2 regions of the Stenotrophomonas sp. 2201_Sma genome follow, and region 2 is predicted to be linked to the other one. Evidence: predicted binding sites of a transcription regulator. Region 2 holds the regulator's gene; the other holds the start of a gene.
The links. The regulator FliA, encoded in region 2, starts transcription of late flagellar genes. The targets are predictions, from matches to a motif close to TAAAGTTTNNCNNNCNNNGGCCGATAA.
Positions count from the first base shown of each region.

Region 1: the regulator FliA is predicted to act here: its motif matches at 1,957-1,983, upstream of ACZLIF_RS15245 (HDOD domain-containing protein).

Region 1 covers NZ_CM151329.1:3,268,094-3,275,875, forward strand. Annotated here, with positions in the region: gene ACZLIF_RS15240 (phospholipase D family protein) at 1-784, shown strand, start outside; gene ACZLIF_RS15245 (HDOD domain-containing protein) at 788-1,870, opposite strand; gene ACZLIF_RS15250 (Glu/Leu/Phe/Val dehydrogenase dimerization domain-containing protein) at 2,151-3,248, shown strand; gene ACZLIF_RS15255 (S8 family serine peptidase) at 3,307-6,135, opposite strand; gene ACZLIF_RS15260 (thiolase family protein) at 6,318-7,493, shown strand; gene ACZLIF_RS15265 (hypothetical protein) at 7,616-7,782, shown strand, end outside.
Region 2 covers NZ_CM151329.1:2,130,459-2,138,240, reverse strand. Annotated here, with positions in the region: gene flhB (flagellar biosynthesis protein FlhB) at 25-1,155, shown strand; gene flhA (flagellar biosynthesis protein FlhA) at 1,152-3,257, shown strand; gene flhF (flagellar biosynthesis protein FlhF) at 3,403-5,055, shown strand; gene ACZLIF_RS09960 (MinD/ParA family ATP-binding protein) at 5,042-5,929, shown strand; gene ACZLIF_RS09955 (RNA polymerase sigma factor FliA) at 5,926-6,669, shown strand; gene cheY (chemotaxis response regulator CheY) at 6,727-7,119, shown strand; gene ACZLIF_RS09945 (protein phosphatase CheZ) at 7,119-7,724, shown strand; gene ACZLIF_RS09940 (chemotaxis protein CheA) at 7,727-7,782, shown strand, end outside.

The DNA.
Region 1 (7,782 bases), 1.1 Mb from region 2:
GCGTGAGTCCGACCATGAAGCGCAGCGCGATGCTGCCCGGCCCTATCTTGTGCGCGTGGCCGAATCACGCCATCGGCAGCGTCCCAGCCCCGAGCCGCTGCACTGGAGCAGCACCGTGCGCATCGTCTCGGATCCGCCGATGAAACACCGCAACGACGACCGCGGCAGCTGGCTCGTTACCGGGCTGATCGGTGAACTGGAGTCCGCGCGCAGCAAGGCCTTGTTGATTTCGCCCTACTTCGTGCCGGGCAACGAGGGCCTGGACGGGCTCTCGGCAATGGCGTCGCGCGGCGTGCACGTGGGCATAGTGACCAACTCCCTTGCCGCCAACGACGTTGCGGCCGTGCACGGCGGCTACATGGGCTACCGCGTGCCCCTGCTGAACGCCGGCGTGCACCTGTATGAGCTGAAGGCACAGGGCCAGGCGGGCGATGCAGGCCTGTTCGGCAGCAGCGGGGCCAGCCTGCACACCAAGGCCTTCCTGGTGGACGACCGCCGTGGCTTTGTCGGTTCCTTCAACCTCGACCCGCGCTCGGCCTATCTCAACACCGAAATGGGGGTGCTGTTCGACGACCCCGTGCTGGGCGCGCAGCTGCGCGACGAGTACCTGCGCCTGGCCGACGCCAGGCACAGCTGGTGGCTGGCAGTGGACAACCGCGATCGGCTGCGCTGGCTGGAGCGTGAGCCTCCGCCGCGCTGGGTGGAGGACGAGCCAGGTGCTACGCGGCGCCAGCGCTGGCTGTCGCGGATCATCAGCTGGCTGCCGGTGGAATCGCAGCTGTAGCGCTCAGTGTGCCCTGGCCTCGCCTTCATGCGGGGCGTCGTCCAGTGTTTCCACGCTGCGACCATGCAGGCGCCGCCAGATCCAGCGAAGCGCATGGGGCGGAGCCGACGGCAGCTGCTCCAGCAGGGCCAGCATGCGGCCCTGGGTGGCGTGGCCATGCCGGCACAGCAGGCTCGCCGCCGCCGCTGCGCTGCCCAGCCGCAGGCTGTCGGAAAGAGGGCCCGAGGCGTCGGCCGCCAGGGTCTGGTGTACCGGGTCGGGCAGCTCCCAGGCGGCGGCCACCCGCTGTGCCAGCGGCAACGACCACTGCTGCAGCAGCTGCAGGGCCAGGGCCGGCTGCACGTCCTCGCCGCGCGCCTGGGCTTCCTGCAGCAGCTGGCGCATCACCAGCGCCGCACCGAGTCCCTGCACCAGGCCCAGCCACTGCGCGGCGAAGGCATCGCCGGAGTTCACGCTGCGTGCGTGGTCGGCAGCAGCACGCGATGCCAGCAGGGCGTGCTCCCAGGTGATCGTGCTGAACTGCGGGAACCGCTCGCACTGAACCTGCATCACCGGCTGCACCAGCACCGCACTGATGATCTGCCGCACGCCTTCCGTGCCGACCAGGGTCACCGCCCGCTGCAGGCTCTCGACCGGGCGTTCGTGCACCTTGTACGCGGGACTGTTGGCGATGCGTAGCAGGTTGCCCGTGAGTACCGGATCCTGGCCGATGATCGCCGCCATCACCCGTGCCGAGGCGGCATCATCGTTGACGGTCTGGATCAGCTGCGGCAGCAGCTGCGGCCGGCGCGGCAGCTGCCGCGTCGCCCAGTCGCGATCCTGCAGCGCGTCCGCCACCGCCTGTGCCAGTCCGGCGCTGGCGGCATCGACAGGGCCGGGCTCGCCCGCCAGTCGCGGGTACAGCGCCAGCGCGTGCAGGCCACGCTGCAGCTGCGCGGCGATCTCTCCCGGGGGCACTGGGTCTCCCTGCAGGCGGGCAGCCGCAGCGGCCACCGCCTGACGCGGCCCCGCCGACAGACGCGACGGCGCCGCGCCGGTCAGCGACGCAAGCCAGCCGCGTACCCTGCGTGCCCAGGCCAGCGTCACCGGCCGTGATCCTGTCGATGTTGTACTGCGCTCGCCATGGCCCGTCTCTGTCTCTTCACACGATCCGGCCACTGGCCATCGACGCAGCATCGGCCGCGCTTTCATCTTCTTTAACCCGCAGTGCCCGTCGACGTCGACGGCAGACACTCGGGGAATGGACTAGAATGGCGCCGCGCGACCCGTCCCCCTGCACCGACGACGTCGCTTTTTTTGTTTTGGGACCCTACCGTTCACTGGTCGTTCGCTGCAGTTCGCCGCCGTTCGCACCATCGGAGACGCCATGCTATTCGAAACCCTCGCCACCACCGGCCACGAACAGGTGGTGTTCTGCCACAGCCATGACGCCGGCCTGAAGGCGATCATCGCCATCCACAACACCACCCTGGGCCCGGCCCTGGGCGGCGTGCGCATGCGTCCCTATGCCAGCACCGACGAAGCGCTGGCCGACGTGCTGCGGCTGAGCCGGACGATGACCTACAAGAATGCGCTGGCCGGCCTCAATGTCGGTGGCGGCAAGGCGGTGATCATCGGCGATCCGAAAGCGGACAAGACCGAAGTCCTGTTCCGCGCCTTCGGTCGCTATGTCGATTCGCTGGGTGGCCGCTACATCACCGCCGAAGACGTCGGTACCGACGTCAACGACATGGAGAACATCTACCTGGAAAGCCAGTTCGTGACCGGCGTCCACCAGGTGCATGGCGGCTCCGGAGATCCCGCACCGTTCACCGCCTACGGCGCGCTGCAGGCGTTGATGGCGTCGATGCGTTTCAAGTTCGGCCACGAGGAAGTGGGCAAGACCAGCATCGCAGTGCAGGGCCTGGGCCACATCGGCATGGAACTGGTCAAGCTGCTGCGCGACCGCGGCGCGAAGCTGTATGTCACCGACCTGGACGCGGCCCTGGTCGATCGCGCAGTCAGCGATTTCGGCGCCGAAGCAGTGAAGCCGGACGAGATCCACGAAGTGAATGCCGACGTCTTCGCGCCGTGCGCGCTGGAAGGCTCGATCAATGCCGACACCCTGCCGCGGATCAAGGCCAAGATCATCTGTGGCACCGCCAACAACCAGCTGTCCAGCCTGGAAATCGGCGATGAACTGCACGCGCGCGGCATCCTGTACGCACCCGATTACGCGGTCAATGCCGGTGGCGTGATGAACGTGTCGCTGGAGATCGATGGCTACAACCGCGAGCGCGCGATGCGCCTGATCCGCAGCATCTACCACAACCTGACACGCATCTTTGAACTGTCGCAGCGCGAGAACATCGCGCCGCAACGTGCGGCCGACCGAATCGCCGAGAGCCGCATCCTGTCGATCGGCAAGCTGAAGATGCCGCTGGGCCGCAGCACCCCGCGCCTGGGCAATCTGCGCGGCGGTTGACCGCCCCTGCCGGGCCTCGGCACGGCGCCCCTCCGGGCGCCGGCAACCCGATGATGGATCAGAACCCGGCGCTGTAACGCAGTGCCGCTTGCCGTGCGTCATCACCGCCGACACGCTGATCGATGCCCAGGCTCAGACGGCCACTCCGCCCCCACCACGACTCCAGCGCAAGCCCGAGCAGGGCGCTGCCACGCGGTGAGTCGGCACCGGGCAACGGTGCCCACGCGTCGACACCGACGAAGCTGGCCTGCCACTCCCCGGCGCCGCCCTGAAGGCGCTGCTGCCATTCGGCGTGCCCGCGCAGCGTCCAGCGTCCCCAGCCGCGCTCGCCGCGCAGCCCCGCCAGCAGTTGGCTGCGCTGCGTACGATTGGCTTCACCCCGCAGGCCTAAACCGAAGCCGCCGCGCTCGTTGAACGCCGCGGTATCCACCCGCGTGGCACTGGCACCGACATACGGTGTCAACGACGCGCCGACGGTGCCGAAGCGATAGCCGCTTTCGACACTGGCGCTGCTGAATCGACCGCCGTAGCGCGCGGAAACGCCGTAGGCACCTGCACCCAGCAGCAGCTGCCGGTCCAGTTCGCGGGTGAACCGCCCTGTGCCGAACTGCGCCAGTGCATAACCGCGCCCAACGCTCCAGCCGGCATACAGCTGTGCCTGCGCCTGGCGGTCCTGCCCGCGGTCACCGTTGAAGGCACTGCCACCGTTGCTGCGTGTTTCACCGAACGCCATGCCCAGCAGGCCATGGCTGCCCAGCGGCACGTCCTGACCGGCCATCCAGCCCCGGCTGTCGGTGGCGCTGCCAGCGAAACTGCCCTGCCCTGCCTCGCCCAACGTGCTCTGCCAGGCACCGCGCAGTGCAGGCAGAGCCTGCACGCGATCGAAACGGGCGGCCACCGCGCGTCGCGACATGTCGATGCTGTCGAAGGTCGCCGCCTCGGCACGCGTGTGGGCCTTGCCGGACAGGCTCTCCAGCGTGGCCGCCAGGCCCGTGCTGCGCTGCAGGCCGGCCGCTGCGCCACCGAATGGTGAATCCTGCAACGCGTGGTTGCCGTCCAGTTCGACGAACGCGCCTTCCAGCCGCGCCGCAGTTGTCTGCACACCGGCATCGAGCCCACGCGCAGCGGCGGTGACACTGATCCGGGTCAGGTTCAACCATGCGTTGTTGCTGTCATAGCCATAGCTGGTCTGCAGCAGGGCCAGCCCCTGCAGGCCACTGGATGTGGCCGCGGTGCTGAAGGTGCCGGTCAGGCCGGCTGCGGCGTGGATCAGATCCTGCCGGGTACCGTCCTGCGGCACGTAGCCATCGACGAATCCGTGGACGTGCACGCCACCGTCCAGACGGGCGCTGCCAGTGACCTGCAGCGCGTTGGCCCCCAGCGCGATCATCAGCTGAGCGCCGGCCTGCTGCACGTAGTTGCCTTCGATGGTCGCCGTGGTGTTGGCAGTGGTCAGGAACACGCTGCTGCCGTTGGTCACATTGCCGACCACGCGGGGCGTGCCGCCATTGAACTGCAGGCCGCTGGATGATGGATCGGCCTGCGGCAGGATGCTCACGCTGGAACGGATCACGCCGCCGTCGCGCAGCGACAGCACACCGCCTTCGATGCGGGTGGCACCGCTGTAGCTGCTGTTGCCGGTCAACGCCAGCACGCCGGCGCCCTGCTTGACCAGGCCGCCACTGCCGACGATGTCGTTGCTCCAGACCGAACCGGTGGATGCTGCGTCGACATTGGCAATCACGTCGCCCCAGTCGAAACGTCCCGGCCCGTTGATGGCCCTGCCGATGTCGAGCAGGCCGTAGCCGAACACCGGGTCCACGCCGGGGGCGCCGATGTCCTTGGCCGTGCCGAGCAGGGTCTGCCGTACCAGGTTGTTGTCGAAGTACGGATACCGCTCCCAGACCAGCGCGGCCGCGCCCGACACCAGAGGTGCGGCGAAGGACGTGCCGTAGTTCCAGAAGTAGCTGGTGCCCGCGTCATCCGGATAGACCGCGCTGCCGGGCGCCGCCAGACAGTAGCGCGCCGCCTGGCCGCAGGCATTGGCGTAACCGGCCAGCGTGTCCGGCGCGTAGGGATCGACGGCCGTGGCCACCAGCCAGCCGCGCTCCAGATCCGCAGCCGGGCGCGAGCCTGCCACGCCCGCCTGGCCCGGCAACGCCGCCAGGCTGCTGGGCTCGCTGCGCGCGTCGTTGCCCGCGGCGAACACCACCAGCCCGCCGTGATTGATGACGAAAGGCCGGTACTCGCCGGCGACCTGGGCGGTGGTGGGCAGGTCGGTCCAGTACAGCCCGCCCCAGGAATTGTTCATCACCTTGACGTTGTAGCTGATCAGGTCGCGGTGCACCTGGGCCACGCCGAGGGTGCCGCTGAAGGAATTGCCCTGGCCGCTGCCGTCGTCTGCCGGCGGCTTGTCGGAGATGATCCGCGCCGACACGATCTGCGCACCGGGAGCGATGCCGCCGGGCCAGCGCCCGACCGCTGCGCCCGCGGCCAGGCTGGCAACGGCAGTGCCATGGCCGACCACATCGTCCACCCCCAGATTGTTGCGGGCAGGGTCGATGTAGGTGAGGTTGGCCAGTACCCGCCCGTTCAGCGCGGCGGCCGTGCGCTGCACGCCCGAATCGACGATGCCGATGCGCACACCTCTGCCGGTGGCACCCGTGGCCTGCGCGGCGCGCGCCTGGGTGACCGACAGGTGCGCATCGAAGGCCGGCTCCAGCGGTTTGGGCGGGGGCGGCGTGGTCGGCGGCGGTGGTGCGGGCGGCGGCGTGGTGGGCGGCGGGTCAACGCGCACGTTGCCACCGCCACCTCCGCCCCCACACGCCGTCAGCGCCATCGCCAGCGCCGCTGCCAGGACCGACCGTGCCATCGTCGTGCGTTCCATCGATTCCATCCCATGAACGTTGGCCCGCCTTCATCCCGGCGGGCATGCGGCGCCATCCAGCGGCAGCCATCCCCGACCCTCTATACTTGGGCCGACCCCCACGCAGTCTGCCGGGAAACCGGAGCGCATCCAACGCCCCCGGTCTCCTTTCCGAACATTGCTTACGCATCAACGAGATTGCCATGTCCAACATCGTCATCGCCGCCGCCAAACGCACCGCCATCGGCTCCTTCCTCGGCCAGTTCAACGGTGTGCCGACCCCGACCCTCGGCGCGGCCGCCATCGCCGCAGCGCTGGAGCAGTCCGGTGTCCCGGCCAGCGACGTTTCCGAAGTCCTGATGGGCTGCGTGCTGCCGGCCAACCTCGGCCAGGCGCCCGCCCGCCAGGCCGCGATCGCCGCCGGCATCCCGCTGTCCGTCGGTGCCAGCACCCTCAACAAGGTGTGCGGCTCGGGCATGAAGACCATCATGCTCGGGCATGACCTGATCAAGGCCGGTTCGGCCAAGGTCGTGGTTGCCGGCGGCATGGAGTCGATGTCCAACGCGCCGCACCTGCTGCCCAACTCGCGCACCGGCAACCGTTTCGGCAACTTCCAGGCGGTGGACCACATGGCCCACGATGGCCTGGTCAACGCCTACGACGGCAAGGCCATGGGTGAATTCGCCGAATGCGCCGTGGACAAGTACCAGTTCAGCCGCGAGGAGCAGGACGCCTTCGCCATCGAATCGGTCAAGCGCGCGCAGGCCGCGCAGGCCAACGGTGCGTTTGCCGACGAGATCGTCGCGGTGAAGGTGGCCACCCGCAAGGGTGAGGTCGAGGTCGACACCGACGAACAGCCCGGCCGCTCGGACATCGCCAAGATTCCGACCCTGCGCCCGGCATTCAAGAAGGACGGCAGCGTGACCGCTGCCAGCTCGTCCAGCATTTCCGACGGCGCCGCCGCCGTGGTGCTGCTGACCGAGGAAGACGCCAAGGCCCGCGGCATCACCCCGCTGGCACGCATCGTCGGCCACGCCACGCATTCGCAGGAGCCGGAGTGGTTCACCACCGCACCGATCGGCGCCATCCACGCATTGCTGCAGAAGACCGGCTGGTCGTTGGACCAGGTGGATCTGTTCGAAATCAACGAAGCCTTCGCCGTGGTGGCGATGGCCCCGATGCACGAACTGGGCATTCCCCACGACAAGCTCAACGTGAATGGTGGGGCCTGCGCATTGGGGCATCCGATCGGCGCATCCGGGGCACGCCTGGTGGTGACCCTGGTCAACGCCCTGCGCACGCGCGGTGGCAAGCGCGGCATTGCCACCCTGTGCATCGGTGGTGGCGAGGCGACCGCAATTGCCATCGAATTGATTTAAAAAGGTTTAACTGCGATTTCGCAAAAATGAATGCGGGATCGCTTGACAGCCAAACGTGGCTTGTCATCATGTTGTCGGCGCGCAGTTGCGCGTTGCCTAATCTAACGACGAGGATTCACACAATGAGCATCAACAAGCTGCTGGTCGCGATGTCCCTGGCTCTGGCCCTGGCCGCCTGCTCGAAGCAGGAAGCTGCCCAGGACGCCGCTGCTTCGGCCAACGAAGCCGCCACCGAAGCCCAGGCTGCTGCCGATCAGGCCGCCGCTGCTGGCGCCCAGACCGCCGACGC
Region 2 (7,782 bases):
GCATCCCCTGCCGCAGTGCCCGTGATGTCCGAGAACGAATCCGCCGGCGAAAAGACCGAACAACCCACCGAAAAACGCCTGCGCGAGGCCCGGGAACAGGGCAACCTGCCGCGTTCCCGCGAACTGGGGACCGCCGCGGTGTTCGGTGGCGGCGTGCTGGCGGTGATGGCCATGGGCGGCTCGATCGGCCGTGGCGCCACGCAATGGATGAAACAGGCGTTGAGTCCCGAGCAGGGGCTGCGGCAGAACCCGAAGGAACTGTTCGGCCACTTTGGCGACCTGCTGCTGCAGTTCATGCTGGTGATCACCCCGCTGGTGCTGGTCTGCCTGCTGGCCAGCTTCGTCGCCCCGCTGGTGATGGGCGGATTGCGCTGGTCGGCCAAAGCGATGATGCCCGACATCAATCGGCTGAACCCGCTGACCGGCCTCAAACGTCTGTACGGGCCGGAAGCCATCGCCGAATTCACCAAGTCGCTGCTGCGCGTGGCCTTCGTGGGCGTGGCCGCCGGACTGGTGGTATGGAGCGGCTTCGACAGCCTGCGCGGGTTGATCCACCACCCACTGGAAACTGCCATCACCGATGGCCTGGGCTTCACCCTGCGACTGCTGCTGGCCACTGCCGGGGCAATGCTGGTGCTGGCGGCGATCGACGCGCCTTACCAGCGCTGGAACTGGATGCGCAAGCTGAAGATGACCCGCGAGGAACTGCGGCGGGAAATGAAGGAAAGCGAAGGCAGCCCGGAGGTCAAGGGCCGCATCCGCCAGCTGCAGCAGCAGATGGCCAACCGCCGGATGATGGAAGCGGTGCCCACCGCGGACGTGGTGGTGGTCAACCCGACCCACTACGCCGTGGCCCTGAAGTACGAGGGCGGCGCCATGAACGCGCCCACCGTGGTGGCGCTGGGCGTGGACGAGACCGCCCTGCGCATCCGTGAAGTGGCCGATGGCAACAAGGTCGCCATCGTCTCCGCCCCGCCTTTGGCACGCGCCTTGTATCGGGAAGGCCAACTCGGAAAGGAAATCCCCGTGAGACTGTATTCGGCCGTGGCCCAGGTCCTGTCCTACGTCTACCAGCTGCGCGCCTGGCGCACCGGCCCGATGCCGGGCGCCCCGCACATCGAGGTGGATGAATTCGGCAAGGGAGGCCGGGCATGAGCGCGCAGGCCTCGTCCGGATTCAACACCCGCCGGCTGCTGGAGATGATCCGCCAGGGCCTCGGCGCGCCGCTGATCGTGCTGGCGCTGCTGGCGATGGTGGTGGTGCCGCTGGCGGCGCCCGTGCTCGATGCGCTGTTCACCTTCAACATCGCCATCTCGCTGATGGTGCTGCTGGCGGTGGTGTACGTGAAGCGCCCGCTGGATTTCACCATCTTCCCGATCGTGCTGCTGGTCACCACCATGCTGCGGCTGGCACTGAACGTGGCCTCCACCCGCGTCATCCTGCTCAATGGCCAGAACGGCCACGACGCGGCCGGCAAGGTCATCGCCGCGTTCGGTGAATTCGTGATCGGTGGCAACTACGCGGTCGGCATCGTGGTGTTCGCCATCCTGACCATCATCAACTTCGTGGTCATCACCAAGGGCGCCGGCCGTGTCTCGGAAGTGACCGCGCGCTTCATCCTCGACGCCATGCCCGGCAAGCAGATGGCCATCGATGCCGATCTCAACGCCGGCCTGCTGACGCGCGAAGAAGCCAAGCTGCGCCGCGAGGAGGTCCGCGAGGAAGCCGACTTCTATGGCGCGATGGACGGCGCCAGCAAGTTCATCCGGGGTGATGCGATTGCCGGCATCCTGATCCTGTTCATCAACATGCTCGGTGGCCTCGCCGTGGGCGTGCTGCAGCATGGCATGCCGTTCGGCGATGCCGCTGCGACCTACACCCTGCTGTCCATCGGTGACGGTCTGGTGGCGCAGCTGCCGGCCCTGCTGGTCTCCAGCGCAGTGGCGATGCTGGTCACCCGTGCCTCGCGCTCGCAGGACATGGCGCAGGCGATGACCGGCCAGGTATTCGGCCAATACCGTGCCCTGGCCATCACCGCCGGCATCATCGGCCTGGTCGGCCTGGTGCCCGGCATGCCCAACGTCGCTTTCCTGACGCTTGCCGCCATTCTCGGCTTCATCGCCTGGAAGCTGTACCGGAAGGGACAGGCACCGGCCCCGAGCGACGCTGCCGGCAGCGACCCCGGCGCGGTCAATGCGCTGGGCCGACCGGCGGCGCCGGCCCCTACCGCGGAACTGAGCTGGGACGAACTGCGCCCGGTCGACCCGCTGGGGCTGGAGGTCGGTTACCGGCTGATTCCGCTGGTGGACAGCAATCAGGGCGGCGAACTCATGGCACGCATCAAGGGTGTGCGGCGCAAGCTGACCCAGGACGTGGGATTCCTGATTCCATCCGTGCACATCCGCGACAACCTGGAACTGCCGGCCAACGGCTACCGCGTGCTGGTGCATGGCGTGCCGGTGGCAACCGCCGAGATCCATCCCGACCGCGAACTGGCGCTGGACCCCGGCAGTGCGCTCGGCCCGCTGGACGGCATCGCCGGCAAGGATCCCGCCTTCGGCCTGGACGCTACCTGGATCCAGCCGCACCAGCGCGCCCAGGCCGAAACCATGGGCTACACCGTGGTCGACCCGGCCACCGTGGTCGCCACCCATCTTTCCCACCTCATCCGCGAGCATGCGCCGGAGCTGCTGGGCCACGAAGAGGTGCAGCACCTGCTGGCCAACCTCGCCAAGAGCGCACCCAAGCTCGTCGAAGATCTGACGCCCAAGGCGCTGCCGTTGTCGGCCGTGGTGCGGGTGCTGCAGAACCTGCTGGTGGAACGCATTCCGATCCGCCAGCTGCGCAAGATCGCCGAAGCACTGGTGGAGCACGCGCCGTCCAGCCAGGACCCGGCCACGCTCACCGCCGCAGTGCGCACCGCGCTCGGCCGCTTCATCGTGCAGGAGATCGCCGGAATGTCGGCGGAGCTGCCGGTGTTCACCCTCAACCCGCAATTGGAACGTGTCTTGCAGGAGTCCACGCAGGGCAACGGCGCCGCGCTGGAACCCGGGCTTGCCGAGCGACTGCATCAGAGTCTGGCCGAATGTGTCAGCAAGCAGGAAGCCCGCAACGAGCCCGCGGTCGTGCTGGTACCCGGCCCGGTACGTGCCGCGCTGGCACGCCTGGTCCGCCACAGCGTCCCGTCGCTGTCGGTACTGGCGTACAGCGAAGTGCCGGAGGACAAGCGCCTGAAGCTGGTCGGAACGATCAGCTGACGCCGCCCACCGATGCGTCAGAAAACAGACACCACCTTCGAACCACCGCAACAGACAGATGCCAAGGGGAACCCGTTCCGTGCAGACCACCGACCACCCGCGTTCTCCCACCCCCACCCCGCCGTCCCCGTCCCGTGACCACAGCATGAAAATCAAACGATTCGTCGCCGCCGACATGCGCTCGGCCATGAACCTGGTGCGCAAGGAACATGGTCCCGATGCTGTGATCCTGTCCAACCGCCGGATCGAGGAAGGCGTCGAGATCGTCGCCGCAGCCAACTATGACGAGAGCGCGGTGCAACGCGCGCTGGAAGCCTCGCGGCGCGACGTGGCTCCGCCGCCGCCGAAACCGCGCACCGCCGCGGATGCAGTGATCGCCGCGGTCACCCGCCGCCGCTCCACGACACCGGCCCAGCAGCCGGTGACCGCCACCACATCGGCCGTGGCCGCCCTCGCCCGCGCGGCCGTCGGTGCCACCGGCCGCACCCTGGACAGTGCGGACGAGATCGTGCCCACCCGCGGCAGTTCCGGCTTCGCTGCCACCCTGGCGCGTGCCACCGTCAACGATCCGGCACTGCCGGAGCAGATCTTCGCGCCGTTCGCGAGCGCCGTCGTGGCTCCCGCACCGGCGCCCGCCAACCGCGCCCGTTTCCTGATCGACCCGCCGCAGGACGAGCATCACGAATCCCCCGCGCCGGCAGTGCTGCCGCCGCCGCTGCCGATCACCGCTGCGGCCACTGCGCAGGCCGAGTCCGTGCACCCCGAGCCGCCGTACGCGCAGGACGTTGCCGAGACCACGCCAGCCCCTGCCGCTGCCGCTGAAGCGGAGACCGCGCCGGCCCCGGCGCCGCTCCTTGCCCCGGCGCCGGTACTGACGGTGGTTGCACAGGACGATGCCGAGATCCGCCAGCTGCGCCACGAAGTGGCCGGCATGCGCCAGGTCATCGAGCGCGAGATGAACCGCTTCACCGACGAGCGCCTGCGCGGCTGCCCGGTGCGGGCAACCGCCCTGGACCTGATGGACGAGTACGGATTCGATGCCGGGCTGGCCCGCGATGTGGCCATGCAGATCCCGCTGGAAACCGAAGCCCACCGGGGCCGCGGGCTGATGCTGGGCCTGATCTCGCGCAGGCTGCCGATCGCGCCGGTCGATCCGCTGGAAGAAGGCGGCGTGATCGCTCTGGTCGGTCCAACCGGGGCCGGCAAGACCACCACCATCGCCAAGCTCGCCTCGCGCTTCGCCGAAAAACACGCGCCGCGCGACGTGGCCCTGGTCACCACCGACACACTGCGCATCGGTGCCCGCGAGCAGCTGTACGGCTATGGCCGCCAGCTCGGCATCGCGGTGCATGAAGCCAACAGCGGTACCGACCTGGACCAGCTGCTGGAGCGCCTGAAGGACTACAAGCTGGTGCTGATCGATACCGCCGGCCTGGGCCCGCGCGACCGCGCCCTGACCGCGCAGCTGCAGTGGCTGCGTGCCGCCCGCCAGGTCCGCACTCTGCTGGTGCTGCCGGCCAATACCAGCTTTGGTGACATGGACGAGGTGGTGCGCCGCTTCGGCGCGGCCAACCTGCAGGGCCTGGTGCTGAGCAAGCTGGATGAAACCGGCCGCTTCGGCAACGCCCTGTCAGTGGCGGTAGACCACGCGCTGCCGATCACCTGGGTGACCGATGGCCAGGACGTTCCGGACGACCTGCACCGGGCCAGCGCGGCCAATCTTGTACTTCGCCTTGAAGATTTGCGCCGAGCGGCCGATATGCCCTGCAACCCGGAGTTGAACCATGCCGTCGCGTGAGTACGCCAAGCTGACCAAGACCTTCCCGCTGTCGGCCACCCGCAGCGAGCCGCTCGGCCCTGTGCGCACCATCGCCGTGACCGGCGGCAAGGGCGGCGTCGGCAAGACCAACGTCTCGGCCAACCTGGCCGTGGCGCTGGCCGGCATGGGCAAGCGCACGCTGCTGCTCGACGCCGACCTGGGTCTGGCCAACATCGACGTGATCCTGGGGCTGAATCCCACCCACACCCTGGCGGATCTGGTCGCCGGCCGCTGCTCGCTGGAAGACGTGATCGTCGAAGGTCCGAACGGCGTGCTGGTGGTGCCGGCCGCGTCCGGTCGGCGGCACATGGCCGAGCTGGCCCCGGCCGAGCACATCGGCCTGGTGAACGTGTTCTCCGAACTGGAACGCGAGCTGGACATCATGGTGGTGGACACCGCCGCCGGCATCACCGACGGCGTGCTGACCTTCTGTCAGGCCGCACAGGACACGGTTGTCGTGGTCTGCGACGAACCGGCCTCGATCACAGACGCCTACGCACTGATCAAGGTGCTGTCGCGCGAGCGCGGCGTGGACCGCATCCAGGTGGTGGCCAACATGGTGCGCGACCCCAACGAGGGCCGCGTGCTGTATGAAAAGCTGACCCGGGTCTGCGAGAAGTTCCTTGCCGATGTCTCGCTGAACTACCTGGGCTGCGTGCCGCAGGATGACTGGCTGCGCCTGTCGGTGCAGCGCCAGCAGCCGGTGGTGAAGGCCTATCCATCCAGCCCGGCGGCGCTGGCGATCACCGAGATCGCCCGTCGCACCGCCCGCTGGCAGGCCCCCACCGAGCCACGCGGTGGCGTTGAATTCTTCCTCGAGCGCATCCTCAAGCAACGCGGGGTGGCAGCATGAAAGGCGCGGCCCAGTACAGGGAAGTCCAGCGCTCGGCGGCGACCGAGGTCATCGCCCAGCACTCGGACCTGGTGCGGCGCATCGCCCATCACCTGGCCGCACGCCTGCCGGCCAGCGTCGAAGTGGACGACCTGATCCAGGCCGGCATGATGGGCCTGATCGAAGCCTCGCGCAGCTACGACGCCGACCAGGGTGCCTCGTTCGAGACCTATGCCTCGATCCGCATCCGCGGCTCGATGATCGACGAGATCCGCCGTGGCGACTGGGTACCGCGCTCGGTGCATCGGCGCGCCCGCGATGCGGCCGCCACCATCCGCCGCCTGGAGCAGACCACGGGCCGTGCAGCCAGTGCCACCGAGGTGGCGGCGGCCATGGACATGCCACTGCCCGAATACCTACGGCTGATGGAGGACGCCTCGCGCGGCCAGGTGCTGAGCCTGGAGTCGCGCATCGAAGACCAGGGCGAGCTGGACACCGTCGCCCAGGGCGGACCCACACCGCAGCAGGTCCTGGAACGTGGCGAATTCGGCCGCGAACTGGGCAAGGCCATCGGCCATCTGCCCGAACGCGAACAGCTGGTGCTCTCGCTGTACTACGAGCAGGAGCTGAACCTGAAGGAGATCGGCGCGGTGCTCGGCGTGAGCGAATCGCGCGTCTGCCAGATCCACGGCCAGGCCGTGCTGCGCCTGCGCGGCCGGCTGAAGATCTTCGAGGCTGCGGATGCCGGGCTTGAAGAATGAACATGCCTGCGGCGGCCACGGCCACCGCGGGCGACTGAACAACAAAGGAACTCCGCTTTGAACAAGAACATGCGCATCCTGATCGTCGACGACTTCTCGACCATGCGTCGCATCGTCAAGAATCTGCTGGGCGATCTGGGCTTCACCAACACCGCCGAAGCCGAGGACGGGCATGCCGCACTGTCGATGCTGCAGAGCCAGCCGTTCGACTTCGTGGTCACCGACTGGAACATGCCGGTGATGACCGGTATCGAACTGCTCAAGGCGATCCGCGCCGATGCCAAGCTCAAGACCCTGCCGGTGCTGATGGTCACCGCCGAGGCCAAGCGCGAGCAGATCATCGAAGCGGCGCAGAGCGGCGTGAACGGCTACATCATCAAGCCGTTCACCGCGCAGACGCTGGAAGAGAAACTGGGCAAGATCTTCGAACGCCTGGCGGCCAGCGCCTGATGGACGCCACGGTCGACAAGAACGCTCTCGCCCTGCGCCTGCAGGAAGCCCTCGACGCGCTCGAATCCGGCGACGAGAGCGCCTGGCGCCAGCGCATCGACGCCCTGGTGGCCGCACGCACGCAGCCGATGATGAGCGGCCTGTCACGGCTGGCCCGCGAACTGGGCCAGGCCCTGGGCGAACTGCCGACCGTCCCCAGCGAGGCGGGCGAGCTGGACGACGCCTGCGCGCGCCTGGACCATGTGGTGGCGATGACCGAACAGGCCACGCACCGCACCCTGGACCTGGCCGAAGAGTGCCGCAGCCTCACCGAACAGCTGCGCGCCGAAGGCCTCCAGCCGGGGCAGGATGCGCAGCTGGAACGCATCCGCCACAACCTGACCGAGATTGCCCTGACCCAGAGCTATCAGGACCTGACCGGACAGATCATCCGTCGCGTGGTCGGCATCGTCCGCCGCGTGCACGAAGGCTTTGGCGCGCTGGGCCTGCCACCGGAGCAGCATCGCACCGATCCGGCGCTGGCCGGACCGGCACTGAAGGGACTGGACCGCCACGCGGTCTCTCAGAACGACGCCGACGACCTGTTGTCGGACCTGGGACTGTAAGCATGAGCGCGGTATCCGACGACATCACCGCCGATTTCATCATCGAGGCACAGGAAAT